3 regions of the Okeanomitos corallinicola TIOX110 genome follow, and region 2 is predicted to be linked to each of the others. Evidence: predicted binding sites of a transcription regulator. Region 2 holds the regulator's gene; each other region holds the start of a gene.
What was found. The regulator NtcA, encoded in region 2, controls nitrogen genes in cyanobacteria. The targets are predictions, from matches to a motif close to TNTGTANNNNNNNNTACANA.
Positions count from the first base shown of each region.

Region 1: glnA (type I glutamate--ammonia ligase) is a predicted target of NtcA. The motif match lies at 4,028-4,047, and genes of this name have one in related genera.
Region 3: WJM97_RS14845 (DUF3120 domain-containing protein) is a predicted target of NtcA. The motif match lies at 4,767-4,786, and genes of this name have one in related genera.

Region 1 covers NZ_CP150886.1:918,804-929,159, reverse strand. Annotated here, with positions in the region: gene WJM97_RS04000 (response regulator transcription factor) at 80-754, opposite strand; gene WJM97_RS03995 (ATP-binding protein) at 933-2,369, opposite strand; gene WJM97_RS03990 (DM13 domain-containing protein) at 2,435-2,911, opposite strand; gene apcB (allophycocyanin subunit beta) at 3,294-3,803, opposite strand; gene glnA (type I glutamate--ammonia ligase) at 4,175-5,608, shown strand; gene WJM97_RS03975 (hypothetical protein) at 5,702-5,902, opposite strand; gene WJM97_RS03970 (class I SAM-dependent methyltransferase) at 6,237-7,292, shown strand; gene WJM97_RS03965 (hypothetical protein) at 7,860-8,090, opposite strand; gene WJM97_RS03960 (hypothetical protein) at 8,032-8,265, opposite strand; gene WJM97_RS03955 (FAD-dependent oxidoreductase) at 8,373-10,115, opposite strand; gene WJM97_RS03950 (Rpn family recombination-promoting nuclease/putative transposase) at 10,236-10,356, shown strand, end outside.
Region 2 covers NZ_CP150886.1:2,737,016-2,747,371, reverse strand. Annotated here, with positions in the region: gene fabI (enoyl-ACP reductase FabI) at 98-874, opposite strand; gene ntcA (global nitrogen regulator NtcA) at 1,262-1,933, shown strand; gene WJM97_RS11890 (DUF3084 domain-containing protein) at 2,103-3,593, shown strand; gene WJM97_RS11885 (pre-16S rRNA-processing nuclease YqgF) at 3,626-4,048, shown strand; gene WJM97_RS11880 (DUF3146 family protein) at 4,061-4,324, opposite strand; gene WJM97_RS11875 (hypothetical protein) at 4,668-5,633, shown strand; gene WJM97_RS11870 (hypothetical protein) at 5,640-5,876, opposite strand; gene WJM97_RS11865 (polyribonucleotide nucleotidyltransferase) at 6,012-8,168, opposite strand; gene WJM97_RS11860 (DEAD/DEAH box helicase) at 8,532-10,356, shown strand, end outside.
Region 3 covers NZ_CP150886.1:3,412,543-3,422,898, forward strand. Annotated here, with positions in the region: gene WJM97_RS14825 (peptidase domain-containing ABC transporter) at 1-2, shown strand, start outside; gene WJM97_RS14830 (CsgG/HfaB family protein) at 77-862, opposite strand; gene nadB (L-aspartate oxidase) at 1,392-3,059, opposite strand; gene psbU (photosystem II complex extrinsic protein PsbU) at 3,209-3,637, opposite strand; gene WJM97_RS14845 (DUF3120 domain-containing protein) at 3,985-4,764, opposite strand; gene WJM97_RS14850 (undecaprenyl-diphosphate phosphatase) at 4,963-5,871, shown strand; gene WJM97_RS14855 (TIGR03279 family radical SAM protein) at 5,993-7,315, shown strand; partial or broken gene WJM97_RS14860 (family 10 glycosylhydrolase) at 7,587-9,413, shown strand; gene WJM97_RS14865 (PAS domain S-box protein) at 9,654-10,356, shown strand, end outside.

The DNA of each region.
Region 1 (10,356 bases), 1.8 Mb from region 2:
TAATGGTGAATCTTAATATATTAAATTTTGGATTTAATGAGTTTTTGCTGAGAGTTTATTAATTTCATCCCATCCCCATTTAATCTCGCAATACGTAACCAACACCGCGCACGGTTTGCAATATTCGTTTTTCGTTGTTGGCTTCTAGTTTGAGACGTAAGTAGCGGATGTATACTTCTATGATGTTGGAGTCACCCATGAAATCATAACCCCAAACTTCTTCTAGGATGCGATCGCGTGTGATTACTTGTCGAGGGTGACTGAGTAAATAATCTAGTAAATCAAATTCTTTGGCTGTTAATTCTATTAATCGCTGACTTCGATATACTTCTCTAGTAAGCCTATTTAAGCTCAAGTCAGCAAATTTTAGGATATTTTCTCCGGTTGTTTCTTTGATTCTGCGGAGGTTGGCGCGGACTCTAGCTAGTAATTCTTCGATACTAAAGGGTTTTACCACGTAGTCATCAGCACCGGCATCTAAACCAGCTACGCGATCGCTGACTTCATCTTTAGCTGTTAATAAAATGATTGGGACTTGATTTCCGGTACTCCGTAAGCGTCGGCAAATTTCTAACCCTGACATACCAGGTAGCATCCAATCTAAAACAATTAAGTCTAGATTTAATTCCCTTGCTGCTGTCAGTGCTGTTAGTCCATCATAGGCCACGCTGACTTGATAGCCTTCATAACTCAATTCTAATTCTATTAATCGAGCTATTTTGACTTCATCTTCAACCAGTAAGATGTGCGTCATAGAAATCTTGAGGGTTTTTGCAGAGTTAAGATTAATACGGAGTATAGCAAATTATAGACATCTAAAATTACTAAAAAGTTAAGAAATTAGATAAGCTAAACTACTACTTAATAGTAATAAATGAATATTTACCAATTTAGTTCTTAATTTCTCAGTTTTCTGAATTTTGTAGTTGAATTTAAATGTGATCAGGTAGTGCTGATGCTGGTAAGGAAATTGTAAAAATGCTGCCTGCTCCTAAATGCGATCGCACACTTACTTTACCCCCCATACTTTCAATCAAAGTCTTAACAATTGACAACCCCAAACCACAACCTCCTGTAGTAGTACGGGCTTCATCTACACGGTAAAATCTTTCAAAAATCCGGGATTGATGTTGTAGCGGAATACCATAACCTTGATCACAAACTTGAATAATTACTTCTGTATCTTCTAAGTTTAATTTCACAATTATTTCTGTGTCGGAGGGGGAATATTTAACAGCATTATCAATCAGATTTATAACAACTTGTTTAAGGCGATTATAGTCTATTTTCGCAGCAATGACCTGATTAATAGTTTCAAATTTAATAACTCTTTGGCTATATTTTTCTGCCATCTTCACGACTTCTGAAATCAATTCATTGAGATCACAAATTTGTTTTTGGAAATGTAAATAACCATTATCAGCCCTAGCTAAATCTAGTAAATCTTGTAAAAGTCTAATAGTACGTTCTGTTTCTAGAGATGCGGTAGTTAAAGCCTCTAATTGGGTAGAATTTAAATTATTTTGTCTTCTTAAAACACTTTGTAAATAACCATTGACAATCGTTAATGGAGTGCGTAGTTCATGGGAAACATTGCTAACAAATTGCCGTTCTTGTTCCCAAGATTGGGCAAGACGAGATAACATTTTATTAAAAGTATGAGTTAATTCTTTAACTTCAGTGGGAGCATTTTTGATATTTAATTCTGCTTGTCCTAAATCAGAAAGAGAAATAACAGTAGTCATTTGACTTAAATGACGTAAAGGTTGTAAAGAATGCTGAATATAAATAGCAATAATTCCAGAAATAATAATAATAACAAAAATACTAGCAATAGACAAACTCCTTACCATTGCCATAAACATAAGTTGTTCATTAGTGATATCTTTAACCACAAATAACTTACCCAAAACCTGACCATCAACGGATAAATTGCCACCACATAACACAAAATAATGTTGATTTACCTGACCTAATTCTGGTTGAGTAGACATCTCAGTTAAAGACATTAACTCAATAGCAATTGTCGGTGATAGCGTATTCCAGTTATTAGATTTAGCGATAATTTTTTGATCTGAACTTTTCACCCATAAAAACGTATCTTGATTTGATAAATTTTTAATTGCTTTCTGTAAACTTATCTCTACAGACATCATTTCATGATAAAGTTGTACATCACGGGGGAGACGATCAGCAATTTTAGAAATATCAGCTTTATGACTATTAATTAAAATTTTTTGCATCTTCCAAGTTGTCCAACCAGCGAGTCCACTGAGTCCAACAGTAGAAACCAAAGCAATACCTAAAATTAGGCGTAATCGCAGGGAAAAAATATCAAATTTCTGCCAAAAACCATTTATTATTTTCACTTTAATGTCAATTAAAACTTATATTTTATTCCCCCTATTTTTGCAGGGGGTTAGTGGGGGCTAATTTATTTAGCAGGCAAACTAGCATAACCAAAAGTAGCATTAAACTTGCGACACCAAATAGCCACAGATTTAAAATTAGCTAACTTTACATTTTGAGGTAAAGCATAACGTTGAGAACCCTTAATTTTTTGTAAAGCAGCAACACTAATATAATCTTTCTCTTTGATTCCAGATTCTGGTGGTACATCACCACGATAGAGAACTACAAATAAATCGGGACCATTATCAGTTTTAAAACTTTGATCAAATTGTAAATAGTTAGTCCCATTTTCATTGGTAACAGTTAATTTACCTTGAGTTTTGTGTTCTAAAGTCTGAAAATTTGTAGACTTTCCTACAGCAGCAGCGACGGTTGTTAGCGACTCGGTTTGATTCTCTGTGGTAGTTTGATTATTTGCAGGAGTTGATGTTACTTCTTTTGCACAACTGACAGTAAGAAGGGTAACGAGGGTAAAAATCGCTAAATGTGGAAACTTCATGATTTAATGTCCGCAAATTTGTCTTTAACAACAATTTAAAGCGTAATTTCTAGAGTTGAATGAATTTAAGCTGAGAATTGATTTAATTTTTTTTCAGTTTGTCAATTCTTTTAGATAGAATCATTAATTATTTTTCTCACTAATTCTAACCATTGACTACCTATTTCTGCTCATTTTCTTTCTGTTTATGGGAACTATTTCTCCTCCCACCTTTGTTATCAAGGTTTCTATCCATCTCAAGAAACAATAATTCAATTCTTCTTAGTAATTTTTGTTAAAAAAAGTAACCGCACCTTGTCAAAAAAGCCAAAGTGCGATCGCAAATTCCATTAATTAAATATAAGGGTTTAGCAATGCTAAACCCCTACTCTACTTTCCTAGATTACACATCCTGCTCACTCAACTCACGGGTAATGTGATCAAAAGGTTCATCCACAAAAGCAGTATTAGCAACACCAGCAGCTGCAACTTGTTCCTTCACGATATCCTTCATAATCTGTACACCGCGCACAGTGGGAGCAATAGGCACACCCAAAGAATTATAGGTTTCACGCAAACCTTGTAAAACACGCTCATCCAACACATTGGTATTAGCTGCAACCAGTGCATAAGTAGCATAGCGCAGATAATAATCCATATCACGCAAACAAGCCGCGTAACGGCGAGTTGTATAAGCATTACCACCAGGACGAATTAATTCTGGTAGTTCCTCAAACAACGCAGAACCAGCCTGTTTAACAATAGCTGCCGCATTAGCATTAATCGCAGACGCAGCTTGGACTCTAGCCGTACCAGTTTCAAAGTAGGACTTGAGGCTATCCATCGCATTCCGGTCAAAATATTTGCCGGCTACGTCATAATTCTTAATTAAAGTTGTAACTGCATCGCGCATTCCTGTTTCTCCCAATCGTTAACTATCTATGGTTTGATATTAATTTGGTTGCACTCATGCACCGGTAAACTTTTGTGCTACACACATAAAAAAGATAGATGCAGCACAAAAACTATCCATCCACTAATAAAGGATTCTATGCCAAAGTTGACACTGATAAGATGAAGTTTCTTGTTGTATGCAGATCAAGTCAGAAAGGTTAATATAACCTGTAATCCAGTCAATCTGTAACAAAAAACACAAAATTATCTAATCTCTACTCTTTACGATATTTGAGGTGGTGTGTCAAAACTTGGGTTAACTCAACAGGGTTAAAATGCTTTGGCATAATCTGGTTTAATTTTAGAAAATTGGCTACAGAAGGAGTAAAAATGACAACCCCACAAGAAGTCTTGAAAATGATTCAAGACCAAAACATTCAGATGATCGATCTGAAGTTTATTGATACACCAGGAACTTGGCAGCATCTCACGGTTTTCCATAACCAGATTGATGAAAGTTCTTTTACCGACGGTGTACCTTTTGATGGTTCTAGTATCCGGGGTTGGAAGGGTATCGAAGAATCTGACATGATGATGGTGTTAGATCCTAACACTGCTTGGATTGACCCCTTCATGGCAGAGCCAACTCTAAGTATTATTTGTAGCATTAAAGAACCACGTACAGGTGAATGGTATAGCCGTTGTCCTCGTGTAATTGCCCAAAAAGCAATAGATTACCTTGCTTCTACAGGTCTTGGTGATACTGCTTTCTTTGGTCCAGAAGCAGAATTTTTTATCTTTGACGATGTTCGTTACGACCAAACCGCTAACGAAGGCTACTATCATGTAGATTCCGTAGAAGGTCGTTGGAATACAGGTAGAAAGGGTAAAAATGGTGAAGTAGATGGACCCAACCTGGGTTACAAAACACGCTTCAAAGAAGGTTACTTCCCAGTTCCCCCCACTGATACCTTCCAAGACATCAGAACTGAAATGTTGTTGACAATGGCCAAATGTGGCGTACCCATTGAAAAACAACACCATGAAGTTGCTACCGGTGGTCAGTGTGAACTCGGTTTCCGCTTTGGTAAATTAATCGAAGCTGCTGACTGGTTAATGACTTACAAATATGTCATCAAAAACGTGGCGAGAAAATACGGCAAAACCGTTACTTTCATGCCTAAACCTATTTTTGGTGATAATGGTTCTGGTATGCACTGTCACCAGTCTATTTGGAATAATGGCAAACCTCTGTTTGCTGGTGACAAATATGCTGGTATGAGCGATATGGGTTTATACTACATCGGTGGTATTCTTAAACACGCTCCTGCTTTGTTGGCTATTACCAACCCCACTACCAACTCTTACAAACGTCTTGTTCCTGGTTATGAAGCACCTGTAAACTTGGCTTATTCCCAAGGAAACCGTTCTGCTTCTGTGCGGATTCCTCTTGCTGGTGATAACCCCAAAGCTAAACGCTTAGAATTCCGCTGTCCAGATGCAACAGCTAACCCATATTTAGCGTTTGCGGCTATGCTTTGTGCTGGTATTGATGGGATTAAGAACAAAATCCATCCTGGTGAACCTCTAGATAAGAATATCTATGAACTGTCTCCAGAAGAATTAGCTAAGATTCCTTCTACTCCTGGTTCTTTGGATTTAGCGTTGGAAGCATTGGAAAATGACCATGCTTTCTTAACTGAAGGTGGTGTGTTCTCTGAAGATTTCATCCAAAATTGGATTGACTACAAGCTTGCTAATGAAGTGAAGCAAATGCAGTTACGTCCTCATCCCTATGAATTTTTCCTCTATTACGACTGCTAATAGCAATTAAGGAAAAACCAATAAATTAGCCACCTACAATGGTGGCTTTTTTGCGTTTATTCACTTTTGAGACTCGCACTCAACCTAATCAATCTAGCTCATGGAAGCATGACTACTACTGTACAGCGCTTGTGTAGTGGGATCTATTTTCCCTTGAATTGGATTCCAATAATGGCATAGTTCTTGAGGAAGACCTAATTCTTGTGTAGCACGCATCAACATTGATTGTTGCCGATTTTTAACTTGTTGATGTTGACGTACCATCAATGCGCGGGATTTTTCTTGAATAGACATAATTTTCTTCCTCTCTTGTTTTTAGTAATAAAAAATTAACTTTTCTCTTACAAGTTAATAGTATCTAATTTTCTGTATCACAGACTACGAAAATCTATTTTCTTGATAAAACTTAATATTTTAAGCGATCGCCATGGGCAAAAATCAATGCGTAAGTCCTATGATCGTTTTAATTATTTTGCTGTTTACAAAATGAGTATTTATGCTGCATAGCTGGCAATCATTGGAATTCACCAACTGATGATCAAAATTTATTTTTTATAGACAAGAGAGTTTATTTTTGAGCTTTTGTTACATAAAATAATTAAAGTAAACAAAAATTAACTTATTATTTATGTTAGAGAACTTGACAAAACTGAGTTATCAAACCTGCCAACAAAGCAAAAACTACTTTAGCCTGGGTCACAAAATCCTCAGTACCCAGTTACAAAATTTACTGTACCCTCAACAACAACCAACAAAACGAGTATCTCCAGAGGCGATCGCCAAACTACAAAACAGATTAAATCAGCTACTAGAAACAGATTGGCAAGATACCCAAAAAGGCATATATCCAGAAAGTGTACTATTTGAAAATGAATGGCAAGACTTCTTTGCTTACTATCCACAACTTTGTCTGGATTTACCCCAAACTTGGGCAAGAATCACCCAGAAAAAATATCAAGCATTTTCCCCAGAAATAGATCAACAGGGATACCCTAGTTATTATTTACAAAACTTCCATCACCAAACCAATGGTTATTTAAGTGATTTATCAGCCAATTTATACGATTTACAAGTAGAAATTCTCTTTGGTGGTACAGCCGATCCCATGAGAAGGAGGATTCTATCACCTCTCAAAGGAGAACTACAAAAATTTCAGCAACAACCACAAAAACAAATCCGCATTTTAGACGTAGCTTGCGGTACAGGAAGAACCCTAAAATTAATCAGATCCGCCCTACCAAAAGTCTCATTATTTGGTGTAGATTTATCACCAGCATATTTGCGAAAAGCCAATCAATTACTATCTCAAAATCCTGACGACTTGCCACAACTTTTACAGGCAAACGCAGAAGAATTACCTTATTTAGATAATTATTTCCATGCTGTGACTTCTGTATTTCTCTTTCATGAATTACCAGCCGCAGCACGTCAAACAGTGATCGAGCAATGCTTTCGAGTAACTAAACCAGGAGGAGTTTTTATTATTTGTGATTCAATTCAAGTAAGTGACTCAGCCGAATTAACTGAGATGATAGAAGGCTTTGCGAAAACTTTCCATGAACCATACTATCAGGATTACACCAAGGATGATTTAATAGATAGATTGGAGAAAGTAGGCTTCCGAAATATCGAGACACAAATCCACTTTCTGAGCAAATATTTAATTGCTCATAAGCCACTTTAACTAAACAAAGAAGTAGTGATTCTAGGAAATCAAATAGAATGATCACAAATGAACTGTAGAAACAGGATAACAAATAGGATTTGTTACTGAATATAGATATAGTAATTGACAAGGACGTTGGGACTTCAACAGATCAGACAACTTAGGAAAAAAGGTTTTCCACCTTGTGACTAGACTATATCTAAACCTGTCCCTACAATAACAAGCTGTTCCATGAATCTCAAACGGTACTAAATAATCCAACTTACTAGCTCACAGCAGCTTTGACAGGTTAATTACACCAATGAAATTCCTATTCTCATCCTGCTTTTTCCTCTTCGTTACTCAACCTATATAGATACTTAATTCACAACAGAAGCGGTTGAAAAAAGTTAAGTTAGCACCTATTAGAGTTAGCAACTAGCTAATATATGTCCGGTTTAACGCAGTTACCCGATTTTCTGAGGAAATACTCAACAGTTGCTGAGTTATACAGATGTGTGTTGATTGAACTGTTTATATTCCTGCCAAAGAAGATAAAATCTGAAACGATGGCTGACTTTTGCAGTTGTGTAGTGCTTTAACTGTTTAAATTTTGCCAAAAATGTAAGTTTGGGATTTTGACAAGAGATGTAGTGCTTTAACTGTCTCTATCTCTGTTGTGTAATCTTGGTCAAGGACGATAAACACCCAGTTATTCCTAAATTTGATGGCTGTGTTAGTAAGAAATTCTCCTACAAGCAGTCTGACGCGACGGTGTTTATACAAAGGAATGAATATTGCTAAACGATTCCATTGATTCTCTACGTCCACTACCACGATGAGGCGCTGGTTGTTCTGGTTCGTTGGGACTAGGCTTAGAATTGTCAGCTAGCAGTGATTGTGAACCAGAATTGGTATTCAGCAGACGGGAAAGGCTAGTACCTGCTTCGCAATTAAGAGCTAAGGAGCCGAATACCAGACTCGATACTAAAAGTGAAATGGCAGCACGCATAGTAGATGTCTATTTTAGAACTCTCTACTTCACTGATACTTAGCTTTAACATGATTATCCGGACAATTTGAAAAAAAGTATTGAATTTAACTGTAAAAAAACCAATTTTATACTTGTTCGATATATTCGACAAGTAGCCAATTACCAGATGAATTTAGACGACCCCAAACAGTGATATTTTGATTTTGGTGCAAATGTTGGAGTTGCTCATCCACAAATGATTCCAAAGTCACAATTTTCCAAGTTGTCTGTAATAAATCAGTTGGGTTTGTGATAATAAATCTGTAATCTTGCTGGTTCAGGCGATTAAAAACACCAGTGAAAGAATCTAAATTTAAGTAATCACAATTAATGGGCGGTACGCCAGAACAATTACCATCAAGAGGGTATTTTTCTGGGTGATCTAAATAATAGATTTGTCTGTCTAACCAATCGGGATGATTGACTGGTAAATTGAAAAATGGAACAATAGATGCTGGCGATCGCTCATCAGTTAATAAAGCTATTTGCAGCCTCCTTATTGGTAAATCCCTGGGCTGACAATTTAGCTCACAACAGAGAGCAGCGGCCATTCCTGCGGCTTGACCAATACCCATAACCACAGGTTGTAGTCTGGTTGCTCCATTGGCAATGTGAGAGACAGAAATATTCTTCTCACAAACCAGCAACCCATCCGTAGACTTTGGAATTAAACAACCGTAGGGAATAGTAAAGGGTGTTCCTGTCCAACGTCCCCCCCAACGAATAGATTTTGGTTGCAGTGGAAAATTAAAATCCGGATAATGGTGGTCATTGGCGTAGTTACCAATAGCAACTGCATTATCAAAATTGGCTGCAACTCGACCATCTGAACTGGGCAAAATATCTTGCTCAGAGACGGTAATAAGCCCCTCTAAGCGACGACTTTCCCGATAATAGGGATGGAGTGCAAAAGCTGGAGAGAGACTAGGAAAAACTCCTTCTGCTAAACCGTAACGTTTACCAAGGTGAGTTTGAATAAAGTGGGCAAAGTTTTGGCTATGCCAGAAACATTCTTGGTGAAACTCACGTCTTGCTATGTTTGACTCTATCAAACGCCCGACGTTTTGGCCGTAGTCATTGCCACATATTGGCCAGTTAATCATAAACCAATTTGCGGGTAAACGTCCATAGTTTAAAAATTTTTCTGCCCCATAATTATCCCAAGCACCTGTAAATAAAGATGGATCATAATTAGGTGCAGGTGGAATTTCTGGGGCGATACTTTCCCCAAAATCTTGCATAACTACTACATGAGTCGGTGATTGTACAGGGTATTTTTCTGTCAGAGAATTAAAATCTGTTGGTGCGCTTGGTTCTCCCCACTTTGACTGCAACTCCCAACCCCAACGATAAGGAATATCCCCTAAAGCTAATAAATCTCCTAATTCTGTACCATCAATAATAACCTTGGCGTTGATCGTGAAATCTTCAAAGCGGATACCTGCGATCCGACCTCCCTTCCGTAAAACTTCTATCGGTGCTTTCCCGGAAATCCATTGCAGATTTGGTAGTTCTTTTACCCAGTCCGCAAAAATTTCTGCACCTATCTGGGGTTGATAGCTAAAAAAACTCACCCAGCTATTATCTAAACCCTCTGGTTGTCTTTGACGTAATTTTTTGAGAAATGACCCCCATAAACCAGTTTGGAAAGATTTTAATTCGTTACCATCAGGCGCGGTTACGCCAGCGGAGGTTAACATTCCTCCTAGCCAGGAAAATTCACTGACTATAATTGTATTAGCACCTCTACGTGCTGCTTGGATAGCGGCCGCTGTTCCACCGACTCCCCCACCAACAACTAAAACATCCGTTGTATAGGTTTGATTCATAAGATTTTAGATTTCATTGTTAATTGAAATGGTAATAAAAAGCAATACATAATACCAATAAATTATAATATAATCTAATAATATTTTCAGGGTTTTTAGTCAGGAGAAAAAATATTTATAATGCGTCGTGATTCCATTTTCTATAAATTATTTAAACAATTTCCTAGTTTACTGTTTGAATTGGTAGATGAAAAACCACCAGAAGCTGCTGATTATCAATTTGATTCCATAGAAGTCAAAG
Region 2 (10,356 bases):
AGTTATTATTTATTGGTGATTGGTGATTGGTGATTGGGTTTTTTATTCACCCTTACTTTTTTACTGTCACCTGTCACCTGTCACCTGTCACATCTTGTTACATTCCCATCATTTCATAGCCAGAATCTACATAGAGAATTTGCCCAGTAATACCACTAGATAAATCACTACATAAAAATGCGGCGGTGTTGCCTACTTCTAATTGTGTAACAGTGCGACGTAAAGGAGCGACCTTTTCCACATGGTGAATCATATCTAAGATTCCGCCTACGGCTGAAGATGCTAAAGTCCGGATGGGACCAGCGGAAATGCCATTAACGCGAATATTTTGGGGTCCGAGTTCTGCGGCTAAGTAACGGACACTAGCTTCTAATCCTGCCTTAGCTACACCCATAATGTTGTAATTGGGGATAGCTCGAACTGCGCCTAAATAGGAAAGAGTAACAATACTACCACCTTCTGTCATTAAAGGCTTGGCAGCACCGCTTAACTGCACAAGTGAGTATGTGCTAACTTCTAAAGCTTTATTAAAACCAGCACGGGAAGTGTTGCTAAAATCGCCGGTTAGATCTTCTCTATTGGCAAAAGCTAAACAGTGAATGAGGATGTCTAACTTACCCCATTGCTGCTTTACAGTTTCAAAGGTAGCTTGAATTTGCTCGTCATTTTCAACGTTACAAGGTAGGAAAAGACTAGGTTTGAGGGGTTCTACTAATTCAGCTACTTTTTTTTCAAATTTGCCCTTGTCATCTGGCAGATAGGTGATACCCAGGTTAGCACCAGCTTGGTGTAGTTGTTGGGCAATACCCCAAGCAATGGAACGGTTGTTAGCAATACCAGTAACTAAGGCGTTTTTTCCAGACAGATTCAGCATAAAAATTGTCAATGTGATCAATCACTAGGAGCATACTTAACAATACTAGAATCTGAGTCTTTTTTGACTTGGTTGGGGATGAGATTTGGCAAAAATCTAATTTTGGGGGTGTGAAGAGGATCAAAATTGCAGTTAATTGTTTAAGAAGTTGTGAAGATCGTGCAAATTTTTGAACAAAAAACCCAGTTACTTGTGTTTGTGAAACAATTAATTAATAATTTATAGCTCAAAATCACAACAATTAGGTATCATAATCAACAGAACTATATAAATTCATAGATTTGAGTATAGGAAAAGACAGAAAGGTTGACGGTGCTTTCTAGATTTTTCAGGTGTATTCTTAGGTAATCAGTTTTTGTTTTTCCGGCATTGGGTAGGGGAAGGGAGATGATCGTGACACAAGATAAAGCCCTAGCAAATGTTTTTCGTCAGATGGCGACTGGAGCTTTTCCACCAGTTGTGGAGACGTTTGAACGCAACAAAACGATCTTTTTTCCCGGCGATCCCGCCGAGCGAGTTTATTTTCTTCTCAAGGGTGCGGTGAAACTCTCCAGGGTATATGAAGCAGGGGAAGAAATAACGGTAGCACTGTTACGGGAAAATAGTGTTTTTGGTGTGTTGTCGTTACTGACGGGAAATAAGTCAGATAGATTCTATCATGCCGTGGCCTTTACTGCGGTTGAATTACTTTCTGCACCAATTGAACAAGTTGAGCAAGCACTCAAGGAAAATCCAGAATTGGCGATGTTGATGCTGCGGGGTTTGTCTTCGCGGATTCTACAAACGGAGATGATGATTGAAACTTTGGCTCACCGAGATATGGGTTCTAGGTTAGTCAGTTTTCTGTTGATTCTCTGCCGTGATTTTGGTGTCCCTTGTGCTGATGGTATTACTATTGATTTGAAATTGTCTCATCAAGCGATCGCAGAAGCTATTGGTTCTACCCGTGTAACTGTGACTAGGTTATTAGGGGATTTACGCGAGAAAAAGATGATTTCTATTCACAAGAAAAAGATTACTGTGCATAAACCTGTTACCTTGAGTAGACAGTTTACTTAAAATCTGCTGGGGGATAAGTTGACACAAATTTTAGTTGTAGAAAAAACACTCATACTTGGAGGAATATTTCAAAATTGACTAATTTCTACTTTTGCCAATCTTCTTTCCCCCACAGACTATGGTTGAAAGTAGTAGGCTGTATCTGGAAGCTTTTTGGTGGTAGTTGAAGATGGCCACTGGGTACATCCTGATAGCAGCAATTCTAATTTTGGGAGGCGTAATTGCCACCGTGGGCGATCGCATCGGCACACGGGTGGGTAAAGCACGCCTCTCACTCTTCAATCTGCGTCCGAAAAAAACAGCGGTATTAGTAACAATTTTTACGGGTGGGATCATTTCTGCTTCTACTTTAGCAATTCTATTTGCGGCTGATGAAGGGTTGCGAAAAGGGGTGTTTGAGTTGGAAGATATTCAAAAAGACCTGATAGATAAACGAGAACAGTTAAAAATTGCAGAAGACCAAAAAAATCAGGTAGAGAATCAGTTAACGGAGTCAAGGAAAGAACAAGCTCAAGCACAGCAAGATTTACAAAAAATTAATCAGTCTTTGCAAGCTGCTAATGCTAAACAAAGAATTACACAAGCCCAACTTAACCGTACTATCAGTCAGCAATCTAAAACCCAAGCTCAATTAAAAGATACTCAAAGTAGATTGGGTGAAGTGGTGATTCAGTACAGAAAGTCTACATCAGAATTGCAAAGTTTATATAATCAACGGCAAGAATTACAAACCGCAGTTGCAGAATTAGCAAAGGAACGTCAGCGGTTGTATGCAGAGGCTAAAAAAGCTATAGATGAAGCTAAGACGGCGATTGAAAAACGTGATCAGGAATTGGCTAATCGTCAAAAAGTGATTGAGCAGCGTGATCAAAAAATTGCTAATTTGGATAAATTAATTCAAAATCGAAATTTAGAAATTAAACAAAGGGAAAAAGTAATTGCTACTAGGGAATCTCGCTTAAAAGAATTGGAAAAACAACAAACATATTTAGAGCAGGAAGTAGCAAGGTTAGAAAAATATTATCAATCTTACCGTGATTTACGTTTAGGTAAGTTGGCTTTAGTTCGTGGTCAGGTAATCGCTGCTGGAATAGTGCGTGTAGATAAACCTACTGCTGCTAGTCAAGTGGTAATGCAAATTTTGCAACAAGCTAATCGCAATGCCAATATTCAATTAAGTGAACCTAATACAACTCCTGGAAATTCAGAGTTATTGCGTGTTACTAAAGAAAGGGTTGAACAACTGATCAAACAAATTCAAGATGGTCGAGAATATGTGGTGAGAATTTTTTCTGCTGGTAATTATGTCCGAGGAGAAAAGCAGATAGAATTTTTTGCTGATGCGATGCCAAATGAATTGGTGTTTTCAGCTAGTGAAGTTTTGGCGACAACTTCCGCTGATATGAAAAATATGACACTATATCAATTAAGGCAAAGGTTGGATTTGTTGATTTCTGCTTCTCAGTTTCGCGCCCGTAATGCTGGTATTCTGGAAAATGTACAGATAGATGGGACTGTTGGGCGATTTTTTACTCAATTACAAGAGTCTCAAGCAACACTGGAAATTAAAGCGATCGCAGCAGAAGACACCTATACAGCGGGTCCTTTGAGAGTCAAGTTAGTAGCAATATCTGATGGAAAAGTTATTTTTAGCACTTAAATTAATGGGTAATGGGTAATTGGTAATAACTAATGACTAATACACAACCTGCAATTTTGGGCTTTGATCCTGGTCGAGATAAATGTGGTGTGGCTGTGATGGGATTGGATAGAAAACTTTATTTCCATCAAGTTGTCGCTGCTGATGAGGCGATCGCTCAAATTTCATCATTAAGACAACAATATCCTATTTCCTTAGTTGTGATGGGAGATCAAACCACGGCAAAAAAGTGGAAAAAACAATTGAATCAGGAATTAATTCCCACTGTAAATATTATTTTAGTGGATGAACGTTATACAACTTTAGAAGCACGCGATCGCTATTGGCAAATGTTCCCACCCACAGGAATAACAAAATTGTTACCCAAAGGTATGCGACAACCTCCCAGACCAATAGATGATATAGTAGCTATCCTTTTAATTGAACGCTACCTTAATCGCTTAACTTCTAATTAATAATTAATTTATTTATAATTCTGCCCGAATCGTAAAAGCATAATCTCCCCCTGGTTCTAATTGATAATCTTGTTTTTCTAAAAAGCGACCGAGAGGTTCTTTGATTAAAGCCCGACCTTGAGAGGGTTTGACAGATAATTCCCCCCGACGGAAATGCCATTTAAAATGCCATTCAAAATCTCCTGCACTGACATCACCTTCAATTAAGCCATATTGCCAAGATTGAGCGGTGATGCGGACATGGGCGGTGGTTTCTGGTAGACGTTTAGCACTCACTATGATGGATTTCCAATGAGGGATAACAAGTTAACCGTTTAGGTTACTTAGTTTTTATGTAGCAAACATTCTGGAAATTGACAAATTAAGAAGGTGACAGGTGACAGGTGACAGGTGACAGAGTTAAAGATTTGTTTATGTCTAGGTTTTCTTATCTGTTGATGTCCCAACCAGCTTAAAAGTTGTTGTAACAAGAAACTCTGATTTTTGGGGATGTTACTGGTTGCGGAAATAAAAGTTGTGTATTATGTAGTAAGTGTAATTTTTTAATACGTCAATGCACAGTAATAAAGTTGACGTTATATTTTTTTAAATTTTTGAAGCAAAAATTTTGATTAGAGAGATGAATTCTAGACAAATTGAAAGTTGGGCATTGAGAGTTATTGATTGTGTCAAAAGTGGTCAACCTAACGAAGATTTTTTGGTTGAGTTAAAGGCAGTCTGGATACCTGAAGCGAAGGCTGCTCGTCGAATAGCAGGTCATGCTAATGCTGCACGAGGAGAGAATATACTTTGGCTAATAGGTGTTGATGAAAAAAAAGGTATTGATTGTGTTATTGGAGCTAATGCCAATGATGTTGCTAGTTGGTATCCTCAAGTAGAGTCCTTTTTTAATGAGCTTGCTCCAAGAATGATTTCTTCATTGAATATTCCTGTTGATGACAAAATCGTTGTGGCTTTGCTATTTGAAACTGAGCGCGCTCCTTTTGTTGTTAAGAATCCAGTTTATGGTTCTCCAGGAGGAGGTTCTGTTGAACTTGAAGTTCCTTGGCGTGAAAAGACTGCTATAAGATCCGCACATCGTTCTGACCTGATTCGATTACTTGCTCCACTCGAATTATTACCGGAAATCGAAATTCTTGAAATTGAACTGACAGCCACAATTGCAGGAGAAGATTCTGTAGGAAATTATCATTCCGATGAATTGCGTTTAAATTCAGAGTTGTACATTGTTCCTAAAAGTAGGGAGCGTGTGATCATTCCATATCATCTATGTCGCGTAGAGTTTGAAATTTCTGGAATTCCAACATTTGAGTCTAATCCGATTAGTTTAAATCCTGCTCTTGATGACCATAGATTGGGAGCAGGTAAACCTGGCTCTTTAACAATTGAAAGTACACGATACGAAATCATAATTGATGGTCCCGGTAGGATTTCACTCGCAGCAGCAACAAAAAGACCTTCTTTACCGGAAGATGCAAAAAATTGTGATGTTCGTATATCAATTTATCTTCTGCCAACTGGTGCTAATCGTCCAGTTGTTTTAACAAAGACTTTACCTTACCCAGAAGAAAAATATCCATCATAGTGCAATTTATAAAATAGAGTCTAAAATCTCAGGCGTTAAACCTTGTGCTTGTGCTTCTTTGCTAACTTCATCCATCATATTTCTGAGATGTTGCACAGCATCTTGTCGAGAATTGAAAAGTTTTAATTGCATAATTGATGCAAACTTGAGTTGAATTTGTTCCTGTTCTTCCTTCGTTGCTTGACGATAGGCTTCTGCAATTTCTGATGGCACTTTGATGGTGATTTCTTCTCTAGTAGCCATATCTTGCTTACCTCCAATATCACTATTCAAAATAATAAAAAAATCATACAGCGATGCCCACTGTAAAAATCAGGCATCGCGGATTTTAGAATTGGGATTTATCTCTAATCCAAAATCTAAAATCCTTAATCGTTGTTAACGATTTGTAGCCGCAGCTTCCCGTGCTTTAGCAGCATCATCTGGGTGAATACCCAAGCGTGTCAGGTTGATTCTACCTTTATTGTCAATTTCGCGCACTTTGACAATCACTTCATCACCAACTGCTACCTCATCTTCAACCTTACCAACTCGATAGTCAGCAAGTTGAGAAATGTGGATCATACCTTCTTTTCCGGGCAAGAATTCCACAAATGCACCAATAGGTATAATTCGTGTCACACGACCTATGTAAACATCCCCTTCATGCAGTTTGCGAGTCATGCCTTGAACGATGTTACGCGCTCGCTTGGCTCGGTTTTCATCAACTGCGGAAATGGTGACTATGCCACTGTCTTCAATGTCAATTTTTGCACCTGTTTCTTCAGTTATTCCCTTGATGGTTTTACCACCGGGTCCAATGACTAAACCGATCATGTCAGGATCGATCTTGATGGTTAACAGACGTGGGGCAAAAGGTGATGTCTCAAGACGAGGTGTTTCAATTGTCTCAAGCATTTTACCCAGGATGTGTAACCTAGCATCTTTTGCTTGTTCTACAGCCTGTTTGATTACGTCCAAAGATAAACCAGATATTTTCATATCCATTTGTAAGGCAGTGATACCTGTATCAGTACCCGCAACCTTAAAGTCCATATCACCCAAGAAGTCTTCAATACCTTGGATATCTGTTAAAACACGGACTTCATCACCTTCTTTAATTAAACCCATTGCCGCACCGCTGACGGGTTTAAGAATGGGTACACCTGCATCCATGAGGGCGAGGGTAGAACCACAAACAGAACCCATGGAGGTAGAACCGTTAGAAGATAGAACTTCTGAAACTACACGGATCACGTAAGGGAATTGTTCTTTGGTTGGTAATACGGGTAAAATTGCCCTTTCTGCTAATGCACCGTGACCAATTTCTCGTCTTCCGGGCGCTCGCATGGGTTTAGTTTCACCGACGGAGAAGGGAGGGAAGTTGTAATGATGTAAGTAGCGTTTAGATTGATCTGTTTGCAGGTCATCGTTGAGGTTTTGAGCATCGCCAGGTGTACCTAAAGTACAAACTGATAATACTTGAGTTAGTCCTCGGTTAAATAAACCGCTGCCATGAACTCGTTGAGGTAACAAGCCAACTTGACAAGAAACTGGACGAACTTCATCTAGTTTTCGACCATCAACACGGACATTATCTTCAACAATTTGGCGACGCATAAAGTATTTGGTGATACTCTTAAAAGTATTACCAAGGGCTTTACTATTAGCTGTAGCTGCCAGGCGAATTGGATCTTCTTCGGGTAGAGCTTCAATTTCAGTAGAGATACCATCTTTAACTACATCTAAAGCAGCATCACGTTCAGTTTTAGTTAACTCAAATTGCGCCAAGATTTTCTTAATTTCAGCATTAGCGCGATCGCGGATATAGTTTTCTAAGGTTTGATCTACTTCTGGAGGCGCTTCCTGGATAATTTTTAAACCTAGTTCTTCGACTAAATCCAATTGCGCTTGGATTAAATCTCTGACTGCTTCATAACCGAAGTCAATCGCTTCGATAATATCCCGTTCCGGTAACTGATTAGCCCCTGCTTCCACCATGATCACACCATCAGGTGAACCAGCGACAATTAAATCCAAATCTCCCGCTTCAACTTCCGCATAAGTAGGATTAATGATAAAGTCATCACCCACTAAACCTACTCTCACTGCCGCCATAGGTCCATTAAAAGGAATTTGGGCAATAAGAGTAGCAATTGAAGCACCAGTCACAGCTAACACATCTGGCGGTACTTGTTCATCCATTGACAGGGTGAAAGCAATAATTTGCAAATCATCCCGTAACCATGAAGGGAACAGAGGACGAAGAGGACGGTCAATTAATCGGCTAGTAAGAATCGCCTTTTCTGGTGGACGGCCTTCCCGACGCATAATACCACCAGGGATTCTACCAGCTGCGTACAGTCTTTCTTCGTAATCTACCGTGAGGGGAAGAAAATCAATGCCTTCTCTGGCTTGTGACCTTGTAGCTGTCACTAAAACAGCAGTATCCCCCGATTCTATCAACACCGACCCACCAGCTTGGGGGGCTAACAATCCAACCTTCAGCCGAATATCCCTACCATCAAAGGATATTGACTTATCAATTTCTGCCATTCAGTTTGTTTTCCTTCTATGCACTCTATTCTCTCTCTGTGGCAATCCTAACATTTATGCACTATGGACGGCTTCTGTTAGATATATTAGTTTCACAGATTAAAGTTAGGGAACAGGAGGTACAGGGTAGGAGAGAGGGAAAACAGGGAGATAGCAGATTAGGCGTTGCTGATTAAGAGTATGATTTTATTTCACGCAGAGTCGCACAGTCGCAGAGAGTAAAAGTTGAAAATTCTTGATTTTTTAATCTTATACTGCAATTATTTGGATCTTTGAATCTAAACTTTTACTTACTTTCACTTAAATTACTTAATTACTTAATTACTTAAATTACCTTAGTTAAACAATTAGTATCTGATAAACATGGCGATTTTACACGGTATTTGGTTAAATGACAAGGACAACAACCGTTTATTTGTATGGGGCGAAACTTGGCGAAATTCCCAGATTGGGAGGGAATCTATTAACTCAACGGAAATTCCATTCAATCCATTATCTATGACAGCCGCTGAGTTAGGCAAATGGTTAGAAATAAATAATTTACAAATTAATAACTATATTCAAAATTCTGCGGTTACAGTTAGCAAACAAAAAACCCGGAAGAGTACAAAAAAAACAGAAAACACATTAACTACAGAATCACAAATAATTACTTTAATCACTAAATTCATAGGAAATGATCCAGTAATTTATCCTGTACATTCTGCCAGCTTAGATATTGATGATAATTCACTACAATATTTACATCCTTGGAAAATTGAAGGTTTTTGTCTCCAACCTCGTGAAGCTATTAAATTTCTAACTTCTTTACCATTGAGTTCAACAGATGGCAAAGATGCTTTCTTAGGGGGAGATTTAAGGTTTTGGGTGCAGATAGCACGTTGGAGTTTAGATTTAATTGCCCGCTGTAAATTTCTACCAGCTATTCATCACACATCAGATACTTCTATTATTGCTAAATGGCAGGTACTTTTAGATAGTTCTACAGATACAACTAGATTAGAAAAATTTGCTACCAAAATGCCTTTAGTCTGTCGTACTTTTCAGCAATATCAAGAAAGTAATCAAATTAACTTAGCCGTTGATTTTCCCCAAGCACCACAGGAATTAATTTTGACATTTCTCAATCATGTCATAGATGCCCAAATTCGAGAGATGCTAGGTTCTCAATCTCCTGTTGATAATAGATTAATGATGTCTTTACCATCGGCTGTACAGCAGTGGTTACAGTCTTTAACTGGGACATCTCATGTTATGAATACTGATGCAACGGAACTGGAAAGATTAGAAGCAGCCATTAAAGCATGGACTAGACCACTACAATATCAATTAGCGGGAAAAGCTGCATTTCGGACTTGTTTTCAACTACATCCACCAGCAGCAGAAAACACAGATTGGATATTAGCTTATTCTTTGCAAGCAACAGATGATGATCAATTTTTAATAGATGCTAAAACTATTTGGAATCATCCAGTTGAAAAATTAGCTTATCAACAGCGAATAATTGAACAACCCCAGGAAACATTTTTGAGGGGTTTGGGTTTAGCTTCTCGGTTATATCCAGTGATAACACCTAGTTTAGAAACTGCATCTCCCGAATTGTGTACTCTTAGTCCTGTTCAAGCTTATGAATTTATTAAAACAGTAGCTTGGAAATTAGAAGATAGTGGTTTAGGAGTAATTTTACCACCAAGTTTAGCTAATCGTGAAGGTTGGGCTAATCGTTTAGGATTGAAAATTAATGCTGAACCAGCTAAACAAAAACAAGGACGTTTAGGTTTACAAAGTTTGTTAAGTTTCCAATGGCAATTAGCAATTGGTGGACAGACAATTTCTAAATCCGAATTTGATAAATTGGTAGCTTTAAACAGTCCTTTAGTAGAAATTAATGGTGAGTGGGTAGAATTAAGACAGCAAGATATTAAGACTGCCCAAAACTTTTTTGCATCTCGTCAAGAACAAATGTCTTTATCTTTAGAAGATGCTTTAAGAATTAGCACAGGAGATACTCAAACAATTGAAAAATTACCTGTAGTTAGTTTTGATGCTTCCGGTGCATTGCAGGAATTAGTGGGGAATTTAACTAATAATCAAGATATTCAACCTTTGCCAACTCCTAGTAATTTCTGCGGAAAATTAAGACCTTATCAAGAACGTGGTGCTGCTTGGTTAGCATTTTTAGAAAGAT
Region 3 (10,356 bases), 680 kb from region 2:
AAAACAAAAGACGTTCCATCGGAACGTCCTGTTAATTTGCTATTTATTCAGTCACAATTTGTTGGCTAAAACCTATTTATTCCAGTTCTAAAACTTTTTGAGTATTTTCACGACGACGCTGTTCTTTCTGTTCATACTCAGCTACACAGCTACCTTTTTCTACCATTACACAACTGAGATAATTGGTAATTTCTATTAAACCCGCTCTCAGTGCTTTCGCTACAGGTGCTTTATTACTGGTTTGTTTATCACCACCAACATAAACACCGAAAAGACCTACAGAACCAGCACTACTTTCTGATTCACTAGTAGCGCGTCCTTCAATTGTGCGTGCATATACTACTTCAGCGGTAGTAGAATCTACAACACGTAAGTCAATAGCTACATAGGCTTTTTGCTTGTTTTGACGATTACCACCACCAAAACTTAAAGGGCCTAAACGCAAACCACCAATGCTTGCACCACTAGATTCTTCCTCAACACCATCTTCATAGGATGTCACCTTACCTAAAATAATATATTTCGCACCTGTGAGTTCTCCTTTTTTCGCTGCGGTTTCTTTGCGAACTAAACCTAATTCAGCAAGTTCTTGTTCGGAAATTACCTCTCCTAATTTCTGTCGCTCAACAACGGTAAATTTACCTGTTGATGTTAATTCGTTACTTAAAGCATCCGCTAACTGCTTAGATGTACCATTCTGCCACCACCACCAGGTAGTCTCATTTTTAAAGTCTGGTACGGAAATGGTGAGTTTTTCTTGTGCAAATGCACTAATGCTACCGAGAGATAAACTCAGAGTTACTGTTGCTAACGCTATTGCGGTGTGATTAGTTAAGCGCTGATAAAAAGACAAAGTTTTCATAAGTATGGTGATTGTCAACAGAAAGCAATTGGTTTGTATTCAAGTTCAACGACTTATTTTATACCAAAAAAAGTTAAATTGGCATGAAAAAACAACTGATAACAGATTTGGGTGCAGTGAGGTACACAACTAAACCTACAAGTCTTGACTGGAAAGCATTTAAAAGCTAGATGATAACCGCTAAAAACCAAAAGTTGCTATATGTTAATTATTGTTAATATTGACTAAGTGAAAAATTACCTAATAAGTAGTCGTGCAAAATAAATTTCATATTTAGGGAAGGTGACAGGTGACAGGTGACAGACAAGAGATACAGAGATTTCTATTGTTTTCCCAAATGTGCAATTAATTTTGCCCAGGTACTTAAAAACTTAAATTAAAACTTATGATTTTTCTAAAAATTTTATAGTTTTTGATTGCAAAAATCTGTCATTACCTGTGTAGAAAATTAAGTTTAAGTCTAAACTCCAGAAGGTTACACACCGCTAAACTACAGCGCACCAGATAGTAAGCATGGTAGTGGTACACGTTAAGTAGATTTCCACCAATGATGATTTTGAATCATGGTGTGTACTTGCCAATCGGGAGCAGATTGGGGATAATCTGAGCGATAATGTCCACCTCTGCTTTCAGTTCTAAAAGCTGCACTTTTGAGAATTAAATAAGCTACATCTAATAAATTTTGTGTTTCTGCCCAAAGACGTAATAGTTTATCAATATCAGCTAAATTGAAACTAGCAACCTCTCCAGGACGTAAACTTTGCAAAAATTGACTTAAAGGTAAATTTGCAAAATCCTGTTGCCAAGATGTTATATTGGCGATCGCTTCCTCTAAACTAGATTTTTCTCTACAAATACCCGCACTTTGCCAAACTACACGGGGTACATTTTCCCGCAAATCTTCCAGATATACCCGTTGATGTTGCCATTCATCATCTGATAAAACACAGGCAACAGACTCAGATGAAAATGGTAATTCTGTTTGCGATGTATGCAAAACCTGCTCTTGTAAATCAGCAGTTTGCGCTCCAAATACAATACATTCCAACAGAGAATTACTCGCTAAACGGTTCGCTCCATGCACTCCCGTACTAGCAGTTTCTCCCACCGCATACAAACCAGGAATATTCGTCCGATTTTGTAAATCTGCCAGCACACCACCCATCCAATAATGAGCCGCAGGAGCTACAGGTACAGGTTGATGAAAAACATCAACACCCCAATGTTGACAGACTTGAATAATATTAGGAAAACGTTGACGAATTTTATCAGCAGGAATAGGACGCATATCTAACCAGACATGGGCGGTAGCCAAATCCTCGGCAGTATTTTGTAAATGACTAAAAATTGCTCTACTCACCACATCTCGCGGTGCAAGTTCACCCGCTGGGTCATAGTCAAACGCAAAACGGCGCCCTTTGTCATCAACTAAATGCGCTCCTTCACCCCTCACCGCTTCACTAATTAAAAATCGCCCTGGTTTAACTAAAGCTGTCGGGTGAAATTGCACAAATTCTAAATCACGTAAAATCGCTCCAGCCCGCCAAGCAATAGCTACTCCATCCCCCGTACTCACTGCCGGGTTAGTAGTTTGGGCAAATACTTGACCACCGCCACCAGTTGCTAGTACCACCGCACCAGCTTTTATCCATGTCACTTGACCTTGATAAAACAGGCTAATTCCTTCACATTTACCTGTTTGAGGTTCTATCCATAGAGATAATGCTAAAGCTTGCTGGATTACTTGGATATTTTGACGACGTAATACTTGGGCTGTGAGAGTTGTAGTTACCTCTCTACCAGTGGTATCAGCTGCATGGAGAACCCGATGGCGGGAATGGGCAGCTTCTAAAGTTAACGCCAGGGAATTACCATGACGATCAAAAGCTACACCCAAGTTAACTAGAGATTGAATACAATTAGGGGCTTGTTGGGCTAAAAATTCTACGGCTTGCACATCACACAAACCAGCCCCAGCTTTTAAAGTATCTTCAATATGTAGTTTAGGTGAATCTTCGGGAGCGACAGCAGCAGCAATACCCCCTTGCGCCCAGTCACTAGCTGATAAAGTAACAGTTTCTTTAGTAATTAAGCCTACGTGCAAAGATTCTGGTAGACACAGTGCTGTGTATAGTCCAGCCGCACCAGCACCGACTACTACAACATCAAATTGGTTAGGAATATCTAATAAGTTCAAGGAGTTCAAAAGTCAGGGGGTGATGGGGAGAGTGGGAGATGGGTAATGGGGAGATGGGGAGGTGTCAATTCAAAATTCAAAAGTCAAAATTAAGAACTTTTTTACCTATGCCCCATGCCCTATGCCCCATGCCCAATTAACAAAATGGGTTATCTATAGATACCGTTGTTATAACGATCATCTCCTTCGTTAAATTCGGATGATTGTTCTGTCACAGTTAAGTTATCTCTATTGGCTTCTAAAGTCTTTTTCTGGCGCTCGCTCAAACCAGGGATATTGAATACATCTTCTACCTCTTTGTAGGGAGCATTTTGGATAATTTTACTAGCTAAGTTAGGATACATCCCTGGATACTCTCTAAAAGCAGCAATATTGGTATTATTCAAATCAATCTTTTTACCGAATTCTGTTCCTAGTTTCGCATCTGCTTTATTTTGACGTGCAACAGCCATTACAGGAACTTGCTGCCAATTCAAGCTACTAAAACTCGCAGCTTGGGCAGTTTGGCTTGTTCCTAACCATCCCCAACAGCCAATTAACAAACTAAAAACAGTTAATAAACGTACTAATCCTTTCACGATTTTCTACCTCTTTCCATCAATACAGAAATAAAATTTTTCAACTACAGGCTGTCAGCTATCGGTATAACTAAGAAGTATAAAGTAATCATTTCATACCACTGAATATCTCAAGGTTTCATGTATTACTGGTTGCTTCTGACTTGATACTCTGGTTAATAGCTGATAGCTGAATCAACACACAGCAGTCATCACAAACTAATATACAACTTAGTGAACTTTCCAACTTAGCTGTACTAGAAGTTGATACTTGGGTAATAATCTGCCATTACCATGTTAGGGATTTTTTTTAAACTTTAATTTGTAAACATTTATTACTAATTTTTGCCTATTCGTAGATAGGAATTTTAAGCAAGAATCGCCGCTACTAAAAACAGACTATCTACTAAAATTGTACTCAAAACTGCGCCACTGAAGGCGTACCAATGACGTTCTTGTTTACCTAAAGTAGCTAATCCCACCGTTAATAATGCTAAAGCCAACACCATCGCCCAGCTTTCACCCCAAGGTGTTTGTACTTGAAATAAGGCATTTTTTAAGATTTGTGAAGCTCCATCGGCATCGCTTCTCATAATCTGCCGCCAGTATGGCATTAAGTCTACTAGGTAAAAATATAAATCCGTTAAAGCAGTACCAAACAAAGAACCTAGATAAAACCAGTTACCGACTTTACCCCAGTTTCTAGACAGACACCAAATTGCAAAGGGTAGGCCAATAGCTTCTATCGGTAAGTGAAACAGCGGTTCCCAACGTAACCAACCCCAATAAATCGCCCCTGTTAGCCAACTCCAGCTAAAGCCTAACAGTAAATCCCCCCACAGATAGGTTTGAGGGCGTGACATTAATCTTAAACTCAGCCAAATCCAAAACCCTGTAATCACTACACTTATTGTAGGTAGCGATCGCACCAATGGCGCTTCTATAAAAACCGGCACAGATACCAAAAACACCGCCGCTGCAAACACTAACCAACTTTGTTTAGCAATTTTGGTAGTTGGTAAAGAAGGCGATAACGAAAGACTAGATTCTAACTCATTAATACCTATTGGCTGATTAGCAATAGTATCTAAATCAGTTTCAATAGAAGATGTAGCAGTAGTGTAGGATGTCAACGTATTATTAATCAAAGTTTTTAATATTTGTTACTAAACTTTACTTATCTACAATATCACACCATTAAATCCCCCCCAGGGGCATATTGATTATACATCATTTTTGGAATTAGGAGATGAGGATCTGAGGTGTTGTCCAGAAAAACATATCTAAACAGCGGATTAAGTTAGATAATTTGCTAGAATTACGAATCCATTTTGGGAGTATGGTTAATGGCGATAATATTAGAAGTAAATAGTATAAATTTACTATCATCTCAACTACTAACCGTGGCAGAAAACACAGACAAACTGACCCCGGAATGGCTGCAAGCATTTATATTAGGTATTGTCCAAGGGATTACAGAATTTTTGCCCATCAGTAGTACAGCACATCTGTTAATTGTCACCAAAGTATTAGGTTGGAAAGAACTAGGTGCAAAAGATTTTGTAGATGCGATTCAATTCGGTAGTGTCATCGCCATACTCTGGTATTTTTGGGCTTTAATTTCCAGTATTGTCAAAGGTGCAATCAAAGCCTTCAAAACCAAAGACTGGGAAAGCGAAGAATGGAAAATTATGGTAGGTATTGCCGTGGGTACAATGCCAGCCTTAATTTTTGGTTTTTTATTGAAAGATGTTCTACCTGATGCTCCCTTAATTATTGCTATAATGTCAGTCGTCATGGCGATTTTATTGGGATTAGCAGAGAAAATTGGCACTCGTAAACGTGGTTTCGATGCCTTGCAGATTAAGGATGGTATATTAGTAGGATTAGGACAAACTCTAGCTTTAATTCCTGGAGCTTCCCGTTCTGGTTCAACCTTAACCACAGCCTTATTTTTAGGTTTAGAAAGAGATACAGCCGCCAAGTTTTCATTTTTGTTAGGGTTTCCCACCTTAACTGTAGCTACTCTCTATAAAAGTCTGAAGATTTTTAAGCTGTTTCAAGCAGGACAATTACCAGATAATATAGTTTTACTATTAGTAATTGGGATTGTTTCCACCTTTATTTTTTCTTACCTATCAATCGCATTTTTAATTCGCTATTTACAGACCAAAAATACCTTTGTATTTGTTTGGTACAGACTAGCTTTTGGTATAGCTATTTTATTAGCGATCGCCAACGGTTGGCAAGAATAATTTTTGAGGAGTTCAAGGAGTCAGAAAAAGAGGGGGAGAAGGGGAGAGTGGGTGACGGGGTGAAGAAATTTATCTAACTATCAACTACCCACTATCACCTATCAACTATCAACTACCAACTATGATTATTAACCCTGCTAAAATTACTAAAGTTATCCCCGCATCAATTGCTGAAGAAATTGGCTTTGAAGCTGGTGATGCAATTGTCGCTATTAACGGCACAAAACCAAGAGATTTAATAGACTATCAATTTTTATGTGCAGATGAAATTTTAGAACTAGAAGTATTAGATACTCGTGGTAAAACCCATCATATTGAAATCGAAAAAGACTATGATGACGACTTGGGTTTAGAATTTGAAACTGCCTTATTTGATGGTTTAATTCAATGTAATAATCATTGTCCCTTTTGCTTTATAGATCAACAACCACCAGGGAAAAGATCGAGTTTATATTTCAAAGATGATGATTATCGTTTGAGTTTTTTATATGGTTCTTATTTAACCTTAACTAACTTACCCGAAAAAGAATGGCAACGCATCGAACAAATGCGACTATCACCCCTTTATGTTTCCGTTCATGCTACAGAACCAGAAATCAGAATTAGACTCTTAAAAAATCAACGTGCAGGGCAGATATTAGAACAGATAAAATGGTTTCAAGCCAGACGTTTACAGATTCATGCCCAAGTCGTTGTTTGTCCTGGTATTAATGATGGTGAACATCTAGAAAAAACCCTCAGAGACTTAACATCTTTTCACACAGGAGACATCCCCGCAGTTGCATCAATAGCAGTTGTTCCTGTTGGTTTAACAAGATTTCGTCCCCAAGAAGATGAACTGATTCCTGTAACCAGAGAAAAAGCCAAAGAAGTAATTAATCAAGTAAAATTACTCTGTCAAGAATTTAAGCAAAAATTTGATTCTAGTGTGGCTTGGTTAGCCGATGAATGGTTTTTAATAGCCGGGGAAGAATTACCGAGTGAAGCCGAATATGAAGAATATCCGCAAATCGCCAATGGTGTAGGTTCAATTCGTCTATTTATTAAACAGTTTACCCATGCAGCCCAGGAATTATTGCCAGCGAAAATAGCCACTCCCAAAAAATTAACTTGGGTGGTAGGTAACGCAGTAGAAACAGCATTTCAACCCTTGGTAGAACAGTTAAATAAAGTAGAGGGATTAGAAGTAAATATAAGAGCTTTATATAGTGATTATTGGGGACAAAATATTAGTGTGACAGGATTATTAACTGGACATGATTTATTATTTCACTTAAAAGGACAAGATTTAGGAGCGGGAATTTTATTACCTCAAGTAATGCTTAAACATGGGGAATTAATATTCTTAGATGATATGAGCGTTGCAGATGTATCTAAACAACTAAATACCGTAATATTGCCGGTTGCGGACGTTGAAGATTTGATGAATACTTGTTGTCAGTAAAGGTTTAGCACTTCTAAAACCTGAAAGTTAGTTGTCAGTCGTACATTACTAAACATCAATGATTAACAACATTAAATTACCAACTCAACTTACATCAAAAATGTTGAGCTTATTGTGTTTACATTTGAATTTATTGATTTTCAATGGGTTGGTAATTTTTCCCACTAATGCAGCCACAAAAACAGGAAAACTGAACATCACAAAAAGTCAGGTTAGTCTTCAGGAAAATACTGTAAATCCTTTAACAAACAGCATCCCTGAAATTACAGCGCAGAATTTTCAAGAAGATATTGATTTATTACAAACAAAATTCAAATTAGATGTTGTCCCAAATTCTAATTTACCTATTAGTAGTAAAGATGCAATTGCTTTACAACAAGAATTAATAAACTTGATTGGTAGAGTTGAAAGCTCTCATTTAGCAGCTTTAGTTAGTAGGGGAAAAAACAGCCAGACTAGCAGTAGTAGAAATGTGAAATCATCTCATTCAAGCACAGATTCTAGTTTAGAAGAAACTCTAGCTCAAGCTAGGGAAGTTGTAAAGAATATCCCCGTTTTAATTGCTAAAAAAAATTATGCCTTAGTCCGTCAGCAGTGGTTCAGAACAAAATTAGAGTTATGGAAACAGTTTCCTATTAATCAGAGAATAGCTCAACCAGAAACTCGCTCAGTTTGGTTAGATAGAGGAACAATTGTTAGTGCCAAAAATGAAGAGGGTTTAAAAAAAGTTTTTGATCGTTTGGCACAGGCAGGAATTAATACAGTATTTTTTGAAACTGTGAACGCTAGTTATACTATTTATCCTAGCAAAGTTGCGCCGGCACAAAACCCTTTAATTAAAGATTGGGATCCCCTAGCATCAGCGGTGAAATTAGCTCATGCTAGAGGCATGGAATTACACGCTTGGGTGTGGGTTTTTGCTGCTGGTAATACTCGTCATAATCAAATTATTGGTGCTGATGCTAATTATCCTGGGCCTGTATTAGCAGCTAATCCTGATTGGGCAAATTATGATCAAAAGGGGCGGATGATTCCCATTGGTCAAACTAAGCCTTTTTTAGATCCCGCTAATTCTGAAGTCAGGGAATATTTATTAAATTTGTACACAGAAATAGTCACTCGTTATCAAGTTGATGGTATACAACTAGACTATATTCGTTATCCTTTTCAAGATCCCTTTGTCGGTAGAACCTATGGTTATGGTCAAGCAGCAAGGGAGAAATTTAAACAACAAACTGGAATAGATCCAGTTAATATTAATCCTCGTCAGCGACAGTTGTGGCATAAATGGACGGCTTTTCGGACGGAACAAGTTAATAGTTTTGTGGCTGAAGTTGCCCAAATGTTGCGAGCCAAAAAATCGAGTTTAATTTTGTCCGTGGCGGTGTTTCCGTTGGGAGAATATGAACGAGTCCAAAAAATCCAACAGCATTGGGAAGTTTGGGCTAGAAGGGGGGATATAGATTTAATTGTGCCAATGACCTATGCGTTGGATACTCCCCGCTTTCAAAAATTAGCCCAACCTTGGATTAATTCTCGTAAATTAGGTTCTACTTTATTAGTTCCAGGGATTCGTTTATTATCTTTACCTACTTTGGGTGCTTTTGATCAATTGCAACTACTCAGAGATTTACCTGTGAGTGGTTATGCTTTGTTTGCTGTTGATAATTTTAATGATGAGTTAGATCAGTTATTGAGTAGCACTCAAGGAAAGGTGCAACGTTCTTATGTTGAACCTATTCCCCAGCGTCAGCCATTTAGAACTGCGGCTTTTCGCTTTGCGGCTTTACGACAGGAATGGCAGTTTTTACAAGCAAATGATCAACAATTTCTCAAGTCTGTCATAGCAAATGCTGACTTGAAGAATGAATCTCAAAAGGTACAAAATGCCCTGAATAAATTGGCAGCTTTACCTTCTGCGAGTCATTTTATCAGTGCAAGAGGAGAACTGGCGCGTTTTCAGGTTAAGTTTAAAACCTTAATGAGTTCAGTAGCTGAGGAAGATCCCTATCGAATTAGAGTTTGGGAAAATAAGATTTCAACTATAGAAAGATTATTACGTTATGGTGAAAGGAAAGTATTAAAAGTAAAAGGTTAAAAAACTCAAGTTTTAGATACAGCAGCTAACAGCTATCAGCAGTTGGTTATCAAGCCCCTTGATTTTCAGAGGGAACAGGAAAAACTCATGTTTAAAAACATGAAATTGAAATAATGACACTGTTTTTTTAAATGATCTTTAAACTCAGCACTAAAATTTCTTATCTGTTCCCTGTTCCCTTCTTTTGTATTGATATGCAATCTGCTGTAATTGATATTTGGGAGATATCTTGAACTTAATATGCAAGCTTCATCAGACTATTTCAGCATAAAAAATTTAGAGTCAATTATTGATGATTCACCACTTACAATTGCACCTGAAACACCTGTGTTAGATGCGATCGCCATGATGGCTAAGTATGCCAAAGGTATATTAATCACATCAGACTCCCAGCTATTAGGATACTTAACACAACAAGATATAGTAGATTTGGTTGCTTCTGCCAGGAATTTAAACAACACCACCACAACTGAAGTAATGCGGACTCCTGTGATGCAAATACAACTTCAGGCAGAGAATTTTTTAGTCAAAGTTACATCTTTATTGCATGAATCTCAGTTCAAGTTATTTGCTGTAGTTGATGAACAAGGAAAACTGCAAGGAACAATCACCCCGGAGAGTCTTTGTTTGGCGATCGCACCATTAGCACAAACAATAACTGATTGTCAGGTCAAAGAAAATCAACTGCGGCAATCTCAACAGATGTTGCAATTAATCATGGATACTGTTCCCCATTATATTTTTTGGAAAGATATCAATTCTCGCTTTCTGAGTTGTAATCGTAAATTTGCCCAAATGGTAGGTTATGAAAATTCAGCAGACATAGTTGGTAAAACTGATGATGATTTAATTGCCAATCCAGAAATCGCAGAATTTTATCGTGCTTATGATGATGCGGTAATGCAAAATAATCAGCCAGAATGTAATCGGATTACTCATCAAA